Regions from separate parts of the Lysinibacillus sp. PWR01 genome, predicted to be linked through region 3. Evidence: riboswitches for the same ligand, from Rfam matches in the RefSeq annotation. Region 3 holds a riboswitch; each other region holds the start of a gene.
The links. Region 3 has a riboswitch for cobalamin ahead of ACEVFT_RS06310 ((2Fe-2S) ferredoxin domain-containing protein). Riboswitches for the same ligand answer to the same signal wherever they lie in the genome.
Positions count from the first base shown of each region.

Region 1: linked by a shared signal. The riboswitch ahead of ACEVFT_RS15590 (glutaredoxin family protein) and the one ahead of ACEVFT_RS06310 ((2Fe-2S) ferredoxin domain-containing protein) in region 3 are both predicted to bind cobalamin.
Region 2: linked by a shared signal. The riboswitch ahead of ACEVFT_RS22245 (hypothetical protein) and the one ahead of ACEVFT_RS06310 ((2Fe-2S) ferredoxin domain-containing protein) in region 3 are both predicted to bind cobalamin.

Region 1 covers NZ_JBHERJ010000073.1:172,580-175,861, reverse strand. Annotated here, with positions in the region: cobalamin riboswitch at 99-287, shown strand; gene ACEVFT_RS15600 (hypothetical protein) at 490-684, shown strand; gene ACEVFT_RS15595 (hypothetical protein) at 678-1,337, shown strand; cobalamin riboswitch at 1,638-1,815, shown strand; gene ACEVFT_RS15590 (glutaredoxin family protein) at 1,933-2,157, shown strand; gene nrdI (class Ib ribonucleoside-diphosphate reductase assembly flavoprotein NrdI) at 2,154-2,513, shown strand; gene nrdE (class 1b ribonucleoside-diphosphate reductase subunit alpha) at 2,510-3,282, shown strand, end outside.
Region 2 covers NZ_JBHERJ010000096.1:32,643-35,924, reverse strand. Annotated here, with positions in the region: gene ACEVFT_RS22250 (SMC family protein) at 1-972, shown strand, start outside; cobalamin riboswitch at 1,096-1,279, shown strand; gene ACEVFT_RS22245 (hypothetical protein) at 1,507-2,262, shown strand; gene ACEVFT_RS22240 (GTP-binding protein) at 2,628-3,282, opposite strand, start outside.
Region 3 covers NZ_JBHERJ010000041.1:15,752-19,033, forward strand. Annotated here, with positions in the region: gene ACEVFT_RS06305 (energy-coupling factor ABC transporter permease) at 1-563, opposite strand, end outside; cobalamin riboswitch at 712-896, opposite strand; cobalamin riboswitch at 1,149-1,330, shown strand; gene ACEVFT_RS06310 ((2Fe-2S) ferredoxin domain-containing protein) at 1,476-1,847, shown strand; gene cobJ (precorrin-3B C(17)-methyltransferase) at 1,852-3,282, shown strand, end outside.

The sequences.
Region 1 (3,282 bases), on a different contig from region 3:
CGTTGAAACCATCTACTATTTAAAAGGTAGATGGTTTCTTGTTTGTAGTGATGTGCGAAGTAAGTTAGCAAAGAGATTGATATGTTATACTATAAAAAACGGAATAACAGGATAAAGGTACAAATTCATAATGAGTTTGTTTAAAAGGGAAGTTCGGTGAAAATCCGGCGCTGTCCCGCAACTGTAATTCGGAGTACATTTTCAAAGCCACTGTTATGTCATGTAATGGGAAGGGAAAATGTGTGATGATCATAAGCCAGGAGACCTGCCTTTGTCTAGTACAGCCAAAAAACCTACGAGGATAGGGGGTGTTGAGTGTGACGAATTACCTTCATCATACTCATAGTGCGACAACCAAGAAAAGGGTCTCTATTCAGTATAGACGACTTATTTTATATTGGTTGAAGAACTATGTAGTATTTAAGTCATAGCTAGCATCTTACCTAAGGGGAAAGATGTTTTTTTTATGAACGAATAGGAGTGAACAAGATGACATCACATTCAATTTTATTTTATGAAAATCAGTTAAAGCAGCAAATAATGAACAACCTTTCTAGTGAGCACATGATTTCCCTACAAGTTTATATCAAAATATTAATACAAGAAAATCCTGATGATTACAAAAATATTAATTATGCCTATTTAAATATAAAACGTGAGTTAGTCGGGGCAATAGAATGCTGATAGATGAAAAAATTTTAGAGGATAGCATTGATATTGATCAACATACTCTATTTAGTAATTTGGATCATTTTGAGCTAGAGAGATGCTTTGTATTAGAATATTTAGAGAAACTTTTAAAGTGGAATAAACAAACACACGCTATTTCTGAAGAGAAACTTCAAAAGCTTTGGATGAAACTGATAAGAAAATATAAATTTTCTCTTGATGAATGGGAAAGAAATGCTGGAAATACGAATATTCACTCGTATCTTGTGAAAGAACAAGGGCATGGTCTACAAAAATTAATTCGTTTTTACAGGGACCGTCATGGAGTGAAATGGTTAGAAAATGCCTTTGATTATGGCATGACATTGCTAATGAAAGGTGGGGAAATGCCAGCATTAGAAATGTTTTTCCTCACAAATTTAATATGTTACAAGTGGCAACTAGACTACTTAGAGGATAAAGAAGTGCAATATTACTTTTCTCATTCAGTAAATGGGAAAGTGAAAGAGGTCTATGATCGTTTTAGGGCTTACGATAGAGAACAGAATCTATTAACTGCAACTAAATTATATAAGCTTTTATCCAAATATAATCCTCAATTTCATACAAATTCTGCTGCAACGCCGGAATTTTATAAGGAATTGGCCCTGTTTATTGTAAAGCACTAATAGATGTTCGTAGTGTCAAACAGTCTATTTTTCTTCAGAATATAGACTGTTTCCATAGCTATTCAAGATTATTTTAGGCATTCTATAAATGAATAGTTTTACTGTAGATAGAATTTAATAGAAAATCTCGTACATCGTTTAAAATATCTATTTTGTTTAGGTATAAGTAATTAGTGATAATCTATTTCGAACTACATAATCAAAAATACTGAATAATCCAAAAATAAAGAAGTTTAGAATCTAGATTTACTTTTCATTTGAAGGATGGTAAACTTAAAACTATTGAACAACAACAATATATTGTGTTCGTTTTACTAAGGTACTACTATATGTAGTTTAAAAGGGAAGTTCGGTACAATTCCGACGCTGTCCCCGCAACTGTTAAGCTGACGATGATAGCATCCACTGTGCATGCGCATGGGAAGGAAATCAGAGAATGAAGCAAAGCCAGGAGACCTGCCTTTCTAAAACAAATTAATCATTTCTTCGGGGATTAAGAGATGGGAACGTCGGTATTTTTAGTATGTTAACGTTTCCATTTTAGCTATCTCTCTTAAAGAGATAGCCTTTTTATTTTATGAAAAGAGGGATTTCTATGAAACTTTATACGAAAACAATTTGTCCAAAATGCCTGTGGGTAAAATCTGAATTACAACGTGCAGGACTTGAAGCAGAAATTGTTAACATTGATCACGATGAACAAGCTAAGCAAACCATTATAGATGCAGGTTTTTTAAGTGTGCCTGTTTTAGAAATGAATGAAACCTTTATAGGAGATGTTCAGGAAATTGTTTCTCAAATTGAGTTGATTACCCTATGATCGTTTATGCAAGTCGTACAGGCAATGTCCGAAATGTTGTATCCAAATTAAAGGCAGAAGCTATCGAGCTCTCTGAAGAATTGCGACTGAATAAGCCGTATCTTTTAATTACCTACACAGATGGTTTAGGTGACATTCCAGCGAAGGTGCAACGCTTTTTAGAAAAAAACAGAGATTTTTGTAAAGGAGTAGTTGCCAGTGGCAATAGTAACTTTGGCCATCATGTATTTGGCGCTGCTGGTGAGAAAATTGCTACTACCTATCATGTACCCTTAGTAAGGAAATTAGATTTACGAGGCAATCAAACAGATTATGAAGCAATACAAACGTTTTATGAAACGAGGGTAATGAGATGAAAACCTATTTAAAGCTTAATAATGACGTACTGAATCGTTATAGTACAACTGGATTACTTGAGTTAGAAAAAGATCGTGAAGCTACGCGCCGCTACTTTTTAGAGTATGTCAACGTACGTTTGCGTTATTTTATAGATATTGAGGAAAAAATCCGCTATTTAGTTGATGAGGGCTACTATGAGAAAGCATTTATCGACATGTACGAAATGGAATTTATTAAGAAGTTGTATAAAAAAGCCTATGATTATAATTTCCGTTTCCCATCCTTTATGAGCGCCAGCAAGTTTTATGATAGCTATGCTATGAAAAGTCGTGACGGCGAAGAGATTTTAGAAAAATATGAGGATCGTATTGTTATTATTGCTTTGTATTTAGCTCAAGGCAACACAGCTTTAGCAGAACGTTCTGTCGAAGCGATGATGGAAGCCTATCAACCTGCCACACCAACTGCATTGAATAGTGGCAAGAAAGCACGTGGTGAATTAGTAAGCTGCTTTAAATTATCAATGGATGACTCCATGAATAGTATTGCCGAAAACATTGGCTATTGTTTAGAGCTATCACGCCTTGGTGGTGGGGTTGGGGTCAACTTAACAGATTTACGCCCTTTAGGGGATCCAATTAAAGAGATACTGAATCGTGCAAGTGGTGTCATCCCAGTTGCGAAACTGTTAGAAAATTCTTTCAGTTATTCGAATCAGCTAGGGCAACGAAATGGCTCTGGTGTTGTTTATTTAAATATTTTTCATGCAGATATAGAAAATTTTAT
Region 2 (3,282 bases), on a different contig from region 3:
AGAAAACATCAGCAATGGACAGAGCAATTGGAGGAGCTGTCCAATGATAAACGTCAACTAAAATTACTAAAACAAAATCATGAATCAGAGCTTGAATTAATAAATAGTAATCTAACAAACTGTCGGCTACGTATGGTGAGAGCGCAAGAAAAAATCGAACAATTAGAGGCTAGCCAAGCAAGTCTAGTAATAAAACTACAGGAATTAGAGCATATTTTACCTGTCGAAGCATGTGTTGTTGATGAATCCATCTCCATTAAATGGTCTGAGGCAAGATTAATTCATGGTAATGCAGAAAAAGCTGCTGCTTTCGAAGCGGCACGCCTAGAAAAGGTCAATATTCATGCTGAAGTAAATTTTGAAAAAATGAAAGAAGATTTTGAGCGTAAAAATGCAGAATTAGCAAGTGCTGAAATACTTCTTGAGCAAAATGCGGGCTTTGCAGCAGATTTAGAAGATAAACTAGAAACGACCATTAATATGTATTTAACAAAGATTAATATGTTGTTCCAAAAGTATATGGATATCTTTCATTTTGAGGGACATATTGAAAAAGAAAGAATAGAAGAGAAGGCAGGGCACATTAAATACTTGCTTTATGTGAAAGCTCGTAAAATTGGTCATCAGGGTACTATGGAGGATGTTAGCTTAAAAGCACGAAATGGCAAAGTAGGTAAAGGTGTTTCAGGAGGGGAGGAATCGTTAAGCTCGCTCCTCTTTGCCTTAGCTTTATTGCAAAACCTCTCGATTGCCCCAAGCTATATCGTACTTGATGAGTTTGATAGCGCACTAGATGATGAACGCAAGGACAAAGTATTTCATTTATATGCAAAAGAGTTAAATCGAAAGTTAATTATTTTATCTCCAAAAGCTCATGATAAAACCTATTACGACCATTTTTCCAAGGTATTTGTTATTGAACATAATTCATCTATTCCACAAAGTAGGATTGTTGGTTTCCAAAAGGTGTAGGACCATTTGGGTGAATGAAATTGTGTTTTAAACGAGCAAGAATTGACTTCTAAATGGCACTCCTTTACAATTAATTTTAATACTTTAATAGGAAAACGAGGTATTCTCGTTTCCTTACCAACTGAATAGCGTGTAGTAATAGGTGTAAATTGCGTGCAATTTGCTTAAAAGGGAAGTCGGTGCAAATCCGACACTGTCCCGCAACTGTAAATGTGAGCGACTTTTCAGCAACCACTGTCTTTGGACGGGAAGGAGAAAGGAAGCGATGACCATGAGTCAGGAGACCTGCCTGTTACGAGTACACACCAGTAACCTACGAGGAATAGGAGGTGGCATGTTGACAAAACAGAATGCTCTGTTCGTCACAGTACGTCAAACGCCCATAGTAAATGAAAGGGTTCACAATCGGACTCGTTCACACATACTTAGGGTTTGTTTGGCATTGTGTGATGAAAGAAGATAAAGCGAAGGATTTCCTCAAAACGTAGGGAGTCCTTTTTGTTTTGAAAATATGTACGCAAAGGGGATGCACGTATGACGAATATTCATGTAACGACAACGCTGGAAACGCCTTATGAAGATATGAACATTTGTAAGCAACCACGCACAGAAGTTGCCAAGAAAGCGAAAACAAGAATGGTGGTCGAATCGCTGATCGATCAATTATTAGCAACGAAGTTGATTCGCAACGATCGCTTCTTTGAACAAATCTTATATAATAAAGAAATTATTTGGATACAAAATGGGGGTGCGGATGGTCATCTATTGGCAAAAGCAGCATTAACAGATGAACTGAAAACAAAGACCAATCATTTTATGATGTATATGCCGACCAATCCGATTGTCTATGAAGTCAATGGGGAAGCGTATCACTTAATTACGCGCATTGATTCAACACGCGCAAAGCCTAACCTTGATCGTCTAACATTGGAGCCAAAGCCTGTTTTAAGTGCCGCTCGTGTCAATGACTTATTATGCTCGATTGTCATGCGCTTTTATGAAACATATTTACACGATTTGGCACCTCACCATGACAAACTCATCGCATTCGTGCAGCAGGAATATGCCCAGTTTATTGAAGCGGTGCAAGCGTTAAATGATTATCACTTCAACTGGCATCCACGCGGCAATGGGCACGAGCTCTTACTGCACTTAATTGATCATCTACAAATTTTAAAAAGTCGCCCAGGCAAGGTACTGATTGATTTTACGAACAAGCATGACTACGTGATAGTAGAACCCGCTTATTTGATGGACAAACCAACAAAGAAAGCCGTCGGTGCACTATAAAAGAGGCTGGGACAAAAAGAAAAAATGTTAGACCGATTGCATTTGGGTCTAACATTTTTTTGATTTAGGAAGGAACACTCTACTCATTGAAGCGAAAAAGTTATTATCTGTTTTCGTTATTTTTCAAAATAATCGAGTTCTGTCCCAGCCTCTTTCATTTAAATGCAGGATCGAAATATATTCACGTTCAAGCAAGAAATACCCGCGGAAGCAAGTGAAATACTCGCGCTTGAGCAATGAATACCCGCGGAAGCAAGTGAAATACCCGCGCTTGAGCGACGAATACCCGCGGAAGCAAGTGAAATACTCGCGCTTGAGCGACGAATACCCGCGAAAGCAGGCAAAACGCCTCCGAGCGAGCAGCCCTACAAACAATGCATGGCTGCCTGTGCTTCATGCCACGGAACCGTATATCCTTTGCCTTTTGCACAAAAAATACTGGAGGAACTATATTCAGGGTCGGCATTTTTATCGTAGCCAATCTGTGCAATTACTTCCTCTGTATTATGACACATATCATAGCCATCGAATTGGAGTGTGAGTGCACCTTTCCCATTTGTATAGGCAGCAAAGGTTGTGCTGTAGCTCATTAAAGTGGCAACGGGCGCGCGACCTGTTAGCACCACATCTGTTTCGGATAATATCGGGTCATCGAATGTGCCTGCTGCTTGCTGAATGTCAGTCATCATGCGGCCGATAAAGTCGTTTGAAGCCTTCATTTTAAAACGATAATAGGGTTCAAGTAGAACATTTTGGGCTTGCTCTAGTCCCTGGCGCAGCGCACGGAAACTAGCTTCTCGGAAATCGCCGCCCGATGTATGTTCATTATGCCCGCGACCTGTTAGCAGTGTAAAATGAACATTTGTTACAGGGAAGCCTGTAAGTAAGCCATGATGATCACGCTCAAACAGGTGTTTTTCAACAAGGCGCTGATTGCCTACGGATAAATGATCTGCATGACAGGCATTGCTGAAGGTATTGCCGGTTCCACGTGGATTTGGCTCCATTAATAAATGAACT
Region 3 (3,282 bases):
AAGGCTAGTGCTAGTTGTACAGAAGTCACAACATATGTACCTAAATCACCAAGCATAGCTGCGAAAAATACGGCTAGTGAAAATGACAAACCTACTTTTTGTGCTCCTTTAAAGACAAAGTAAGCAATAAAAGGACCTACAATAGCCATCGAAAAGGCGTTCGCCCCTAAAGTCGTGATTCCTCCATGTGCTAATAATAAAGATTGGAATAATAAAACGATTGTTCCAATTACACTCATGGCTAGAGGGCCAAAGAGAACTGTCCCAAGTCCAACACCAGTTGGGTGAGAGCAGCTACCTGTAACAGAAGGGATTTTTAAGGCAGATAGCACAAAAGCAAAGGCTCCTGAAAGCCCTAAAAGCATCTTTGTTTCAGGATTTTCATCAATTGTTTTGCGAATAGAGCGCAATCCTAGAACTATAAAAGGAATAGAGATGACCCACCAAAAAATCGCCCATTCGATTGGCAAAAAACCTTCCATGATATGCATCGCAAAGGCACGTTTTGGCACAATTAAAAAGGCCAATAAAAAATAACTAAGTTTCCACCATGAAAATTTCAAAAAGCTTTCCTCCTAACTAATTAATAGATTTTTAGAATGTAGCGTGCGTAAATAAAAAAGCACTTCTCCGTTGGTGGAAAAGTGCATAGCTAAAAAAGCAAATAACATTCTCATCTGCTAAGCCGCACACCTATCCTCGTAGGCTGAAACGATCACCTATTTTTCGGCAGGTCTCCTGGCTCTAGTTCAATACTTTATAGGTCTTCCCATCCGTTGGACAGTGACATATTCTATAAAGCTCCCTATTACAGTGGCGGGACCGCGCCGGACTCAAACCGGCTTCCCTTTTAAGCAAAATGCCAAGCATTTTACACCGAAAAACATTCAATTGTGAGATTTCACGACAAAGTGTAACATGATTTTCCATAAATATGCTATACCTTTTTATAAAATTTTTTTAATTAAAGGTCAACAGCGAATATTCTGATAATATTCATTGTGCTAATGATGGATATTGTATAAATTTTATACCCCAGTTCACTTCAAAATTGATAAATTTGTCATAAATTTTTAAAGAAATATTGAAATTTTAAAATAATAAGATATGATTAAGACAGTTTTCTATTTAAAATACTAATAAAAATTTCATATAAAACGTCAATAAGTGCTCGAATAGCTCGAGATAATAGGGAAATTGGTGAAAATCCAATACAGCCCCCGCTACTGTAATAGCTGATGAAATCGCAAAGCCACTGGTGCAAGCTTGGGAAGGTGCGACTGTAAAATGAAGCTTAAGTCAGGAAACCTGCTTATTTGATTGTGCATGCAAACTTTTCGGAGGGAGAAGTTGAAGCGGAAGCGAGTACCTTTATTTCATGCTATTCGTTTTTATTTGGCTTCTACAAAACCTTTACTCTTCGTTTAGAGTAAAGGTTTTTCTTTTTCCAGAAAGCAAATGAGGGGAGACAGAAGATGACAACATGGAATTTAGAGGGGATGAAAACACATCTCTTTATTTGCAATGGCAGTAGTTGCATGAATAAGGATGGTGAGGAAATTACTTTAGCCATTCGAGATGAAATACAGCGACAAGCACTCGATCAAGAAATACATACGACAAGAACGCGCTGTAATGGACGATGCAAGGATGCCTGTGTGGTAATCGCCTACCCTCAAGGGAATTGGTATCGTGTGCCATCAACAGAGCATGCTAGGACACTAGTACAAGATTTACATCATGAATCCTTATACAACGAACATGTCTTTACACTTCGTGAAGGTACATTACAGCGTACTGCTCAAACAACAGCCATTAAAGGGATTGAAAAGGTGAAAGAGGGGTAACAACATGGCGCAAAAAGGAAAAATTTTCGTAGTAGGCTTTGGACCTGGAGATTTTAAGCATATTACGACACGTGCAGTAGAAGCTTTACAACAAAGTGATATGATTATAGGCTACAAAACCTATGTAGAGCTGATTCAAGATTTAGTTAGTGCGAAATCGATTGTTAGCACAGGCATGACAGAAGAGGTGTCCCGTGCGCAGGAAGCCGTTCGTCAAGCAGAGGCAGGGAGCATTGTCTCGGTGATTTCGAGTGGTGATGCAGGCGTTTATGGCATGGCGGGATTAGTGTATGAGGTGTTAATCGAGCTAGGCTGGACAGAAGCAACAGGAATTGAAGTAGAAATTGTTCCTGGTATTTCTGCGATTAATTCATGTGCGAGCATACTTGGTGCACCCATTATGCATGATGCTTGTACAATCAGTTTAAGTGACCATCTAACACCTTGGAATTTGATTGCAAAGCGTGTCGAGGCAGCTGCGATGGCAGATTTTGTCATCGCATTATACAATCCTAAAAGTGGTCGCCGTACAAGACAAATTGTCGAAGCTCAGCGAATTCTCTTAGAATATCGTTCGCCAGACACACCAGTAGGGCTTGTGAAAAGTGCGTATCGAGAACGTCAAGAAGTGACCATGACAACGCTAGCAGAAATGCTAGAACATGATATTGGTATGCTGACAACTGTCATTATCGGGAATTCATCAACATTTTTCTATGACAATAAGATGATTACGCCACGCGGTTACCAACGTAAATATACCCTGGGGGAAGAAAAACAACCATTACGTCCACATCAACGTTTGCGTGAAGAAAATGAACCTTGGGCAATGAATCAAGAGACAGGAACAGCAAGAAATGACTTTACAGCTGATCCTAATGCAGGGCGCTTTAATAAACCCAGTATAGCCGCTACGCCAAAGCCGAAAAAAACAGCACTTGAAATGGCTACAGCGGCACTCGCAATGGTGAAAGGGACAAACGCAGTCAACGTAACACCGAAGCTTGTACAGCAAAAAATAGAATCTATTTTTGAATTAGCAGTGAGCCCAGGTGTGGCCAATAAGTTTTTTACTCCTCAGCAAATGCTGACGTTAGCAGAGGTCGTTGGGGAAGAGGGGACGATGGAATATACACCAGATCATCAAATTCATTTAAAAATACCAACGACTGCCCCTGAACAGATCACAGAGAAATTGCAGGAAGTAGGCTTTTTATTAGCACCGATTGGTGATGTGCTATCTCTAAAAGCTTGTGATTTTTGCTATGGTGAAAAGGCTGATTCGATACCATACGCCGAAGAAATACAAGAAAAACTTGGTGGCATGTCTTTACCGAAAACATTAAATATTGGCTTTAATGGCTGTGGTATGGCCTGTTATCGAGCTGTATTTGATGATATTGGCATCGTCTACCGTAAAAGTAAATTTGATGTC